2 regions of the Methylocella sp. genome follow, and region 2 is predicted to be linked to the other one. Evidence: riboswitches for the same ligand, from Rfam matches in the RefSeq annotation. Region 2 holds a riboswitch; the other holds the start of a gene.
What was found. Region 2 has a riboswitch for thiamine pyrophosphate ahead of ACILRB_RS06720 (FAD-dependent oxidoreductase). Riboswitches for the same ligand answer to the same signal wherever they lie in the genome.
Positions count from the first base shown of each region.

Region 1: it holds a riboswitch for thiamine pyrophosphate, as region 2 does, so the genes downstream of both, thiC (phosphomethylpyrimidine synthase ThiC) here and ACILRB_RS06720 (FAD-dependent oxidoreductase) in region 2, are expected to answer to the same signal.

Region 1 covers NZ_JBGAHM010000020.1:11,947-17,832, reverse strand. The annotation lists gene phbB (acetoacetyl-CoA reductase) at 80-805, shown strand; gene thiC (phosphomethylpyrimidine synthase ThiC) at 953-2,788, opposite strand; TPP riboswitch at 2,861-2,959, opposite strand; gene ACILRB_RS10025 (acetyl-CoA hydrolase/transferase family protein) at 3,163-4,671, shown strand; gene ACILRB_RS10020 (nucleoside deaminase) at 4,791-5,249, shown strand; gene ACILRB_RS10015 (hypothetical protein) at 5,860-5,886, shown strand, end outside.
Region 2 covers NZ_JBGAHM010000010.1:9,436-15,321, reverse strand. The annotation lists gene addB (double-strand break repair protein AddB) at 1-2,393, opposite strand, end outside; TPP riboswitch at 2,628-2,752, shown strand; gene ACILRB_RS06720 (FAD-dependent oxidoreductase) at 2,800-3,885, shown strand; gene thiS (sulfur carrier protein ThiS) at 3,854-4,051, shown strand; partial or broken gene ACILRB_RS06710 (thiazole synthase) at 4,048-4,824, shown strand; gene ACILRB_RS06705 (thiamine phosphate synthase) at 4,964-5,575, shown strand; gene ACILRB_RS06700 (hypothetical protein) at 5,779-5,886, shown strand, end outside.

The DNA.
Region 1 (5,886 bases), on a different contig from region 2:
GAAAATCATCGCATCAACCTGCGCCCTGCGGTCAGCGAGGCGCGATAACAACGGCGCAACGCCGGATAGGGAGACGAACATGGCGCGAGTGGCAGTGGTCAGCGGCGGGACGCGCGGCATCGGCGCGGCGATCAGCAAGGCGCTGAAGGGGGCGGGCTACGCCGTTGCGGCGAATTACGCCGGCAACGACGCCGCCGCCGCGGCGTTCAAGGAGGAGACCGGAATCCCCGTCTACAAGTGGGACGTCTCCAACTACAAGCAGTGCGCGGAAGGGCTGAAGCAGGTCGAGTCCGACCTCGGCCCCGTCGAGATTCTCGTCAACAACGCCGGCATCACCCGTGACACGCCGTTCCACAAGATGACGCCCGAGCAGTGGTTCGAGGTCATCAACACCAATCTCAACTCGCTGTTCAACATGACCCGCCCGGTGATCGAGGGCATGCGCGAGCGCGGCTTCGGCCGCATCGTCAGCATCTCGTCGATCAACGGCCAGAAGGGCCAGTTCGGCCAGGCGAACTATTCGGCCTCGAAGGCCGGCGACATCGGATTCACCAAGGCGCTGGCGCTCGAAAGCGCGGGCAAGGGAATCACCGTCAACGTCGTCTGCCCGGGCTATATCGCCACCGAAATGGTCCGCGCCGTGCCGAAGGACGTGCTCGACAAGAAGATCCTGCCGCTCATTCCGACGGGCCGTCTCGGCGAGCCCGAGGAGATCGCCCGCTGCGTCGCTTTCCTCGTCTCTGACGAGGCCGGCTTCATCACCGGGTCGACGCTCAGCGCCAACGGCGGCCAGTACATGGCCTGACGCGTCTCGCAAGGCGCGGAGCCGGAGAGCCCGCCCCGCTGCTTTCGCGCGGGCGGGCTTTGTCTGTCTCCAGCCTTTCAGCTTTCGCGCCGGCGGCGCGCGGCCCCGTCAGGGGCGCCGCGCGCTCAGCTCAGGACCGCGCGCCGCTCAGACATAGAGCTTCGCGCCGCCCTCCAGAAATTCGGCGCTCTTTTCGGCCATGCCCTTCGCACGCTCGCGCTCCATGGCCGCGACCTCGTCGCGCAGGTCCTGCGTGATCTTCATCGAGCAGAACTGCGGCCCGCACATCGAGCAGAAATGCGCGCTCTTGTGCGCGTCCTTGGGCAGCGTCTCGTCGTGGAACAGCCGCGCCGTGTCGGGGTCGAGGCCGAGGTTGAACTGGTCGTTCCAGCGGAAGTCGAAGCGCGCGCGGCTCAGCGCGTCGTCGCGCAGCTGCGCGGCGGGATGCCCCTTGGCGAGGTCGCCGGCGTGGGCGGCGATGCGATAGGTGACGACGCCGGTCTTGACGTCGTCGCGGTCGGGCAGGCCGAGATGCTCCTTCGGCGTCACATAGCAGAGCATGGCGCAGCCGAACCAGCCGATCATCGCCGCGCCGATGCCCGACGTAATATGATCGTAGCCCGGCGCGATGTCGGTGGTCAGCGGCCCGAGCGTGTAGAACGGCGCCTCGTGGCACTCCCTGAGCTGCTTCTCCATGTTGACCTTGATCTTGTGCATCGGCACGTGGCCGGGGCCTTCGATCATCACCTGGCAACCCTTGTCCCAGGCGATTTTCGTCAATTCGCCCAGCGTCTCGAGCTCGGCGAACTGCGCGCGGTCATTGGCGTCGGCGATCGAGCCGGGGCGCAGCCCGTCGCCGAGCGAGAACGACACGTCATAGGCGCGCATGACCTCGCAGATCTCGTCGAAGCGCTCGTAGAGGAAGCTCTCGCGGTGGTGGGCGAGGCACCAGCGCGCCATGATCGAGCCGCCGCGCGAGACGATGCCCGTCGTGCGCTTCGCGGTCAGCGGGATATGCGCGAGGCGCACGCCGGCGTGGATGGTGAAATAGTCGACGCCCTGCTCGGCCTGCTCGATCAATGTGTCGCGGAACAGCTCGAAGGTGAGCTTCGTCGGGTCGCCGTCGACCTTTTCGAGCGCCTGGTAGATCGGCACCGTGCCGATCGGCACGGGCGAGTTGCGGATGATCCAGTCGCGGATGTTGTGGATGTTGCGGCCGGTCGAGAGGTCCATCACCGTGTCGGCGCCCCAGCGGATCGCCCACACCATCTTCTCCACCTCCTCGGCGACCGAGGAGGTGACCGCCGAATTGCCGATGTTGGCGTTGACCTTCACCAGAAAGTTGCGGCCGATGATCATCGGCTCGAGTTCGGGATGGTTGACGTTGGCCGGGATGATGGCGCGCCCGCGCGCGATCTCGTCGCGCACGAATTCGGGCGTGATGAAGGCCGGGATTTCGGCGCCGAAGCTCTCGCCGTCGGCGATGCGCGCCTGCGCGTCCTGAAGCATCGTCTCGCGGCCGAGATTTTCGCGCGCCGCCACAAAGACCATCTCTTCGGTGACGACGCCGGCGCGGGCGAACTCATATTGCGTGACGCGCGCGCCGGGCCGCCCGCGCCGCGGCGCGGTCACGGCGGGGCAGGGCGGAGCGAGCCGGTCCGGCGGCGCCGAGCCATTGTCCTCGGGCTTCACCGCGCGCCCCTCATAGCGCTCAAGCCCCTCGCGCCGCGCGATCCAGGGCTCGCGCAGGCGCGGCAGGCCGGCCGAAAGGTCGATCCCGCGCCCGTCCTCGGTGTAGGGGCCGGAGGCGTCATAGACGCGAACCGGCGGCTCGTTGGCGGAAGGGTCGAGCGCGATTTCGCGGAAGGGCACGGAAACGTCCGGCCAGCCCATTGGGCTCACATGGATCTTGCGCGAGCCGGGCAGCGGCCCGCAGGTCACGCTTTCGGGCCGTTGCCGCTGCGCCTTGTCATGGATGTTCATGCGAGCTCCTCCGCGCGTCCGAAATGCCTTCGCTGGCGGGGGACGGCGGGGCGGATGACGAATCATCGGCGCGTCGCGCGTTTCGGCCGGTCCCTGCGCTGGCATTATCCAGATTCAGGTTCGATGGGTATGATCTCAGCCGCCGTCTTGGCGGCACCCCAGGGCGAAATCCGACCCTAGCGCCGCGCGCCGGCGCGCGCAAGCCGGCTTGATCTCGCGCAAATCCGCGCGCGCCTGCGACGATAAGGCCCGGTTCTAGTCGTTTTGCGCGATGGCGGCGTCCGCCGCGCCTGACTAATCGAACCTTTTCCGGCGCCGAACGGGCGCCGGACCTCGCGTCGTCCGCGCCGCGCCGAGAACAGGGAGTTGGGAGATTGGGACGAATCCAGTGCGCGAAGCTCGCCCAGAAAGTGGTCAGCGCCGAAAAGGCCGCCTCGCTGATCGCCTCGGGGTCCACCGTCGGCATGAGCGGCTTTACCGGATCAGGTTATCCGAAGGCTGTGCCGATGGCGCTCGCGCTGCGCATGGAGGAGGCGCGGGCGGCGGGCCATCCGTTCCGGGTGCGCGTGTGGACCGGCGCCTCGACCGGGCCGGAGCTCGACGGCGCGCTGGCGCGGGCCGACGGCATCGAGTTTCGCCTTCCGTTCAACACCGACCCCTATCTGCGCGAGAGAATCAATCGCGGCGAGATGGACTATGTCGACATGCATCTGAGCCAGGTCGCGCCGATGGCCTGGCAGGGGTTTCTCGGAACGCTCGACACGGCGGTGGTCGAGGTCTCCGGCGTCGCCGCCGACGGCGCGCTGATCCCCTCCTCGTCGGTCGGCAACAACAAGACCTGGCTCGACCAGGCGAAGTCGATCATCCTCGAGGTCAACGCCTGGCAGAACGAAGCGCTCGAGGGCATGCATGACATCTATTACGGCACGGCGCTGCCGCCGGACCGCGTGCCGATCCCGCTGACGAAGCCCGACCAGCGCATCGGCGAGCCCTATTTCCGCTGCGACCTCGACAAGGTCGTCGCCGTCGTCGAGACCAACGCGCCGGACCGCAACGCGCCCTTCGCCGCCCCCGACGCGGCGGCGAAGGCGATCGCCGGCCATCTCGTCGAATTCTTCCGGCACGAGGTCGCGCGGCGCCGGCTGCCGCAGAGCCTGCTGCCGCTCCAGTCGGGCGTCGGCAACGTCGCCAACGCCGTGCTGACCGGGCTCCTCGACGCCCCCTTCGAGAACATGACCTCCTACACCGAGGTGATCCAGGACGGCATGCTCGACCTGCTCGCCGCCGGCAAGCTGCGCATGGCCTCGGCCACCGCCTTCTCGCTCAGCCCCGAGGCGGCCGAGCGGATCAACGCCGACATGAAAAGCTTCCGCGACAGGATGATCCTGCGCCCGCAGGAGATCTCGAACCATCCCGAACTCGTGCGCCGGCTCGGCTGCGTCGCCATGAACGGGCTGATCGAGGCCGACATCTACGGCCGCGTGAACTCGACCCATGTCATGGGCTCGCGCATCCAGAACGGCATCGGCGGCTCGGGCGATTTCGCCCGCAACGCCTATCTGTCGATCTTCATGACGCCCTCGACCGCCAAGGGCGGCGCGATCTCGGCGATCGTGCCGATGGCGAGCCATGTCGACCATATCTCGCAGGACGTGCAGATTCTCGTCACCGAGCAGGGGCTCGCCGACCTGCGCGGCCTGTCGCCGCGCCAGCGCGCGGCGGTGATCATCGCCAATTGCGCGCACCCCGATTACCGGCCGATGCTCGAGGATTATTTCGCCCGCGCCGAAAAGGGCTCCTATGGGCGCCAGTCTCCCTGCCTGCTCGGCGAGGCGCTGTCCTGGCACCAGCGTTTCGTCGAAACGGGAACGATGAAGATCTAGCGGGCCCGCCCGAAAAGGCGCAGGATTTTCGCCAGGCCGGCGCAAAACCGCGGGCGCTTTCGCGCCGCTTCGGGCGCGGATCGATTCGCGCCGGAAAACGGCGCTCGGGGAGGCGAGCCATGCCGGGACGCGAGGGCGACGAAGACTTCATGCGCGTCGCCCTCGACGAGGCGGCGCTCGGGGATCTTCCCTTCGGCGCCGTCGTGACGCGCGACGGCGCCCTTCTCGCGCGCGGGCGCAACCGCGGGCGCTCGGCGCGCGACCCGACCGCCCACGCCGAAATGGAGGCGCTGCGCGCCGTGATCGCCGCCGGGCGCGCCGAACGGCTGAGGGGCGCGACGCTCTACGCCACGGGAGAGCCCTGCGCCATGTGCATGGGCGCGAGTCTCTGGTGTGGAATCGACCGGCTCGTGTATGGGGCGTCGATTCCGCGGCTCGCCGAAAAGCTCGGCCAGATCGAAATCGGCGCGCGCGCCCTCGCCGCGGCGGCGCCCTTCGCCGCGATGGAGATCGAAGGCGGACTTCTCGCCGACGAGGCGCTGGCGCTGTTTGACGCGCGCCGGCGCGGCGAAGCCTGAACGGTTTCCGCCGCGCCGGCCGCCGCCGCCAAGGCGACGATCCACGGCATGTTCATCCTCGCCGGCTCCATGCAGGCGGGCATGTTTCATGGGATCTCTCAGAGGCCGCCGCCGACGGGCGGAGGAAGGTCGCCTCCGGGGTCGGCGACCTGCGCCTCAAGCCGACGGAAGGGCATGAGCGTTTCGGCTTGGCCGACGGCGTCTCCCAGCCTGGCGCGCGGGGCCGCGTGAAGGGCGACGCGTTTCTCGTCCCTCGCGCGGCGACAATGACGATCGGCGCGCGCCGGGGCAGGATGCGGAGGCCGACAGCTTCACGAGCGACGGCGACCGCGTCGAGGGCGAGATCTCTGACCACATGAAGAACGGCGCGACGACCGCCAAGGCGTCAGATGTCCCTCCGCCGCGCATACTCGCAAGGCCTGTCCGCGCGACGACGTTCCGGGCGACGTCGATCCGCGCAAGAAGAAGGTCGTGAAGCCGGCCGGAGCGCGCACGCAGACGCGTCGCATGACGCGGCGCGGAATAGCCTTTGGGCCGGAACTTGCCGAGGACGCGGCGGTGGCCGGCGCGTCAAGCGACGAGATACGGCGCGGCCTTCTGTTCAAATGCCATGTCGCCTCGATCGAGGACCAGTATC
Region 2 (5,886 bases):
TCCTCGTCAAGGCCCGGCAGCGGGAGAAGGCGCAGGATTTTCTCGGCGTAGACGGCGTAAGGGTCGCGCCGCAGCGTCTCGACGCGGGTGACGCTGAGAGAGGTCGGGCGCAGTTCGACCGGCGGCCTTGGCTGCGGCCGGCGCGGCGGCGCGGGCTCGTCGCCGGCGCGGTCGACGAGGCGCGCATAATCCACAAAGCGCTGTCCGCGCCGGGCGCATTCCTCCCACTGCGGCCCGGCGAGCGCGGCGAGCCTCTGCACGAAGCGCGAGGCGACGGTCGGGGCCCCGCCGCGCTTGCGCGCGCGGCTCAGCACGACCGTGGCGCGCCCCATGGCCTGCGTGAAGTCATGCGCCGCCTGGCCGAGCCTGCGCTCGGGCGGCGTCAGGCCGAGCGCCGCCCGCATCGGCCGGTTGAGGAAACAGTCCATCTGCGCCTGCGGCGGCCAGACGGCTTCGTCGAGCCCGCCGAGCAGGATGAGGTCGGCGTCCATCAGCCGCGCCTCGATGAGGCCCAGAATCTTGACCCGCGGATGGACCCGGCCGTCGCCCGCAAAACGCGCCTCGCCGGCGATCGAGGCGAAGAAGCGCAGATAGCTTTCCGCGTCGAAAGCCATGGCCGGGCGGGCCGAAAGGCGCAATTCGTCGAACAGGGCGGCGAGCGCGGCCTCGTCGTCGGCGAGCGCCTCCTGCGGCGCGCGCAAGGCGTCGAGCGTCGCCTCATGCGCGTCGGCCCAGACCGAAAGGTCATGCTCGCCGTCAAGCGCCAGCATCGGCGCGAGCGCGGCCGCGAGACGTTCGAGCAGATCCTGCAGCGCCGCCTGCTCCTGGGGAAACAGCCGCGCCTGCGCCGGATGCGCATGGCGATCGCCCGCCGCCCCGGCCGCCGCGCGCAGCGCCGCCTCGGGGTCGCGCAGCAGCGCCCCGCCCGGCGAACGCAAAACGCCGATTTCGAGCAGCGGGACGCGCCGTCGCGCCTCCTCCTCGCCAAGGCCGAGCGAGACGCGCCGATGCGCGAGCAGCGCCGCGACGCTCGGCGCGCTCATGGCGGCCGCGGCGCAGGCGGCGGCGTGGCGCGCGAGCAGCCCGGCTTCGGACGCGCCAAGCGGCGCCCCGCCCGAATCGTCGACGTTCACGCCCCAGCGCGCAAGCTCGGCGCCGACGCGCCGCGCCAGCTCGCGGTCGGGCGTGACCAGCGCCGCCGTGGCCTCGGGGCGCTCCAGAACCTCGCGCATGGCGATGGCGAGCGCCAGCGCCTCCTCGCGCTCGTCGGCGGTCTCGATCAGGCTCACGCCTTCGAGCGCCGCCTCGAGGGCGCCGGCCCCTTCCGCCTCGCGCCAGGCGAACCAGCCTTCGGTCGTCTCGGCCGGCGCGAGCGCCTGCGACACGAAGCGCGCGCGGGCCTTCAGCGCGCGCTCCGGCGCGCCAAGCTCGACGACGTCGGCGCGCGAGATCTTCAGCGCCTCGAGAAGCCGCGCAAGCGCCGCCTGCGGATGCGTGAAGGCCGCTTCATGTCCTTCCCTCGCGCGCAGGACCTGGGCGAAGGCGGGTTCGTCGAGGTCGAAGTCGAGGCCAGGCAGCACCACGGCGCCGCGCGGGGCGCGGGCGACGGCGTCGAGCAGCCGCGCCGCCGCGCGGCTCGTGCCGTTGACGCCGATGGCCACCACCGGCGCGCCGCCTTCGCCGCCAAGACGGCGCGCCTGCGCCTCGATCAGCGCGAGCTGCCGGCTCGCCCGGTCGGCGAGGCCGCGCTCGGCCAGAATCTGCGGCCAGCGCTCGATCGCGATGTTCAGGAAGTCGAGCGTGATGCGCCAGTAGTCGTCGAAGCCCGCGGCGAGCGGATTGAGGCTGCGCCATTCGACGTCCTCGATCGCAAGCTCGTCGATGAGCCGCGCGAGGTCGCCAGACAGCGCGAAGGCGTCGACGGCCGAGGTCGCGACGAGGGGCGGCTCGCTGTCGTCGCAGATTTTCGCCCCGTCCGCGCCGATTTTCACAATGGCGCCGCGCAGCGCGCGCGCCCAGGCGAGGATCAGCTCCGCGAGCCGCATGCGCCGGTCGAGCGCGCCGACGGCCGGCGGCGGCGCGAAGATGTCCGCCCCCTCGCCCTCGTCGAACGGGGCGCCGGCCTCAAACATCAATTCGGTCTCGGTCTCCTCGAGCGCCGCGAGCGGCAGGATGCGCGGCAGCAGAGTCGCGCGCCCGGGCTGAAGGCGGCTGAACTCGTCGGCGAGCGCGCGGGCGGCGCGGCGCGTCGGCGTGTAGATCGTGGCGTCGGCGAGGGCGAGCGGCCCGAGCGCGGCCGAAAACCCCGCGACGACGCGGCCCTCGAGAAAGCTCCGCGCGAAGGTCTTCAGGAAGGGCGCGCCGGGCGCGATGGAAAAGACGTTTTTCGCCAAACCTCGACCCGTGAGCCCCGATCCGGGAGCCTCGATCCGTCCTTGCGGGCGCGCTGATCATGCGCCCCCGCGCCGGACCATCCTACCCGAGGCCCGCCGCTTTTCCACAGACGCTTGCGCGAACGCGAAAGCTTGGCCAATTTTCGAAGGGCGCTTGCGCGAACGCGAAAGCTTGGCTTGGCCATGCGGCGCGCCCGCCTCGCTTGACGGTCGCGGCCGGCGCGCCTACCTATGAAGCCTGCCTAGGGGATCCCCGCCAGGGGGCTGAGAGGCCGGCGGCGTCGCGATTCGCGGCGGCCCGGCGACCCTTCGAACCTGATCCAGTTCGCGCTGGCGTAGGAATGGCCGCCCTCATGACCTTCTCCCCATTCAATCCCCGCCCTCGGCCGTCCGGAAGGATGCGGCCATGAGCCCCGGGCGCGCGGCGCCGCGCGTGCGCGTGATCGGCGCGGGCGTGCTCGGCCTTTGCGCCGCCCTCGCCTTCTCCGAGGCGGGCGCCGAGGTCGAGGTCGTCGAGCGCCGCGACGGGCCAGGGCTCGGATGCAGCTTCCTCGCGGGCGGGATGATCGCGCCCTGGTGCGAGGCCGAGAGCGCCGAGCCCGTCGTCGTCGAGCTTGGGTTCGAGGCGCTCGCCTTCTGGACCGAAACCGTCCCCGTCGCGCTGCGGCGCGGCTCGCTCGTCGTCGCGCCCGCCCGCGACCGGCCGGAGCTTGCGCGTTTCGCGCGGCGCACGAGCGGCTTCGAGCGCGTCGACGGCGCGCGCGTCGCCGAGCTCGAGCCCGATCTCGCGGGCCGCTTCGACGACGCCCTGTTTTTCCCGCACGAGGCCCATCTCGACCCGCGCGCCGCGATCAGGGCCCTGGCCGCGCGCCTCGAAGCTTCTCCCAATGTCCGGCTGCGCTATGGCGCCGGGGCCGCGCCGGTCGCTGACGACGACGTCGACTGGACGATCGACTGCCGCGGTTTTGACGCGCGCCGCGAGGTTGAAGGGCTGCGCGGCGTCAAGGGCGAGATGCTCGTCCTGCAGACGCGCGACGTCTCGCTGTCGCGCCCGATCCGCATGATCCATCCGCGGCATCCGGTCTATATCGTGCCGCGCGGCGACGGGCGCTTCATGATCGGCGCGACGATGATCGAGAACGAGGAGGCCGGGCGCGTCACGGCGCGCGCCATGCTGGAGCTTCTCGGCGCGGCCTATACGGCGCATCCGGCCTTCGGCGAGGCCGAAATCGTCGAGACCGGCGCGGGCGTCAGGCCGGCCTTTTTCGACAATCTGCCGCGCGTCAGGGTCGAGGGTCGAAGAATCGTCCTCAACGGGCTCTACAGGCACGGCTTCCTGCTCGCCCCGGCGGTGGCGCGCCGCGCCGTCGACGTCGCGCTGCGCGGCGCCGACCCCGAAGCCGCGCTGCGCGCGACCCCCCGCGGCGAACCTCGAGACGACGACCAGATCCGAGACGGCCATGCGCATCGAAGTGAACGGCAAGACGCTTGAGGCGCGGGCGAGGACGCTCGCCGAGCTCCTCGCCGAACTCGACTATGACGAACGTCATGTCGCGACCGCGCTCAATCGCGATTTCGTGCGGCGCGACGCCCGCGCCGGCGCCGAGCTCAAGGACGGCGACGCGGTCGAAATCGTCAGCCCGAGGCAGGGCGGATGATCGACGACCCGCTCCGCCTTTATGGCGTCTCCCTGTCGTCGCGCCTGCTGCTCGGCACGGCGCAATACCCCTCCCCCGCCGTCCTCGCCGCAGCCGTCGAGGCGGCGCGGCCCGAGATCGTGACCGTCTCGCTCAGGCGCGAATCCGGCGCGAGCCGCGCGGGCGAAAACTTCTGGGCTCTGATCCGCGGCCTCGGCCTGCGCGTCCTGCCCAACACCGCCGGCTGCAGAAGCGTCAAGGAGGCGGTGACGACGGCCGAGATGGCGCGCGAAATTTTCGACACGCCCTGGATCAAGCTCGAGGTGATCGGCGACGACGACACGCTCCAGCCCGACCTCTTCGGCCTCGTCGAGGCGGCGCGCATCCTGCGCCGCGACGGCTTTGAAGTATTCCCCTACACCACCGAGGACCTCGTCGCGGCCGAACGGCTGTTGTCGGCCGGCTGCGAGGTGCTGATGCCCTGGGGCGCTCCGATCGGCAGCGGCCGCGGGCTCAACAACGTCTATGGCCTGCGCGCGCTGCGGGCGCATTTCCCGGACGTTCCGCTCATCGTCGACGCCGGGCTCGGCGCGCCCTCCCATGCCGCCGCCGCCATGGAGCTTGGCTATGACGGCGTTCTGCTCAACACGGCGGTCGCCAGGGCGGGCGATCCGGCGGCCATGGCCCGCGCCTTCGCGCTCGCGGTCGAGGCCGGACGCGTCGGCCGCCTCGCCGATCCGATGGAGCCGCGCGACATGGCCTGCCCCTCGACCCCGACGCTCGGCCGCGCCTTTTCCGACGCGCCGGCGGTTTCGCGCCAAGATCTGCGCCAGGCTGAGCGCCAGGGCCATGCTTCGGACGCCCGGTCCGGCGGCGAACGGCCCTCGCCTTCGGTCGAAGACGCGCCGGCCTCCGCGCCCGCGGACATGACCCGTGCTTGAGCGTTTCTACCCCATCGCCGACAGCTCCGACTGGATCGCGCGGCTGCTGCCCTGCGGCGCGCGGCTGACGCAGTTGCGCGTCAAGGACGCCGACGACGAGCGCCTGCGTCAGGAGATCGTGACCAGCAAGGCCTTGTGCGAAGCTTACGGGGCGCAGCTCGTCGTCAACGACTACTGGCGGCTCGCCATCGACTGCGGCTGCGATTTCGTCCATCTCGGCCAGGAAGACCTCGACGACGCCGACCTTCCGGCGATCCGGCGCGCCGGACTGCGGCTTGGCGTGTCGACCCATGACGAGGCCGAACTCGCGCGCGCGCTCGCGTGCCGGCCGGACTATGTGGCGCTCGGCCCGATCTATCCGACGCGGCTCAAGGCCATGCGCTTCGGCCCGCAAGGGCTTGAGCGCGTCGGCGAGTGGAAGCGCCGGATCGGCGACATTCCGCTCGTCGCGATCGGCGGAATCACGCTGGAGCGTGCGCCGGGCGTGCTCGCCGCCGGCGCCGACAGCGTGGCCGTGGTGACCGACGTCACGCTCGACGCCGACCCGGAGGCGCGGGCGCGCGGCTGGGCGGCGATGGCGGCCGCGTTTCGTCGCGACGCCTGAGCGCGCCGCTGCGGCGCGAAGACGTCTGGCGCGACGGCGCCGTTCGCGCTAAGAGCATTTTTAGTGGAAGTTGCAGACTTTTACGTTAAGAACATGTGAAAAAACAAAATGTTACAGCGCGTTCGCGACTGATGACGTCCGAATGCGCGCTAAAGGCGGGCTTTCGACCCGTTCGCCCGAACCCTGACGCCAAGGAGGCCAGAATGGCGCGCGCGCTCACCGCCTATCTCGAACGTTCCCGCGTTCCCGACCGCGCGAGCCTGCAGAAAGCGCTCGACGCGCTGAAGCTCAAGATCGTGCTCGACGAGGCC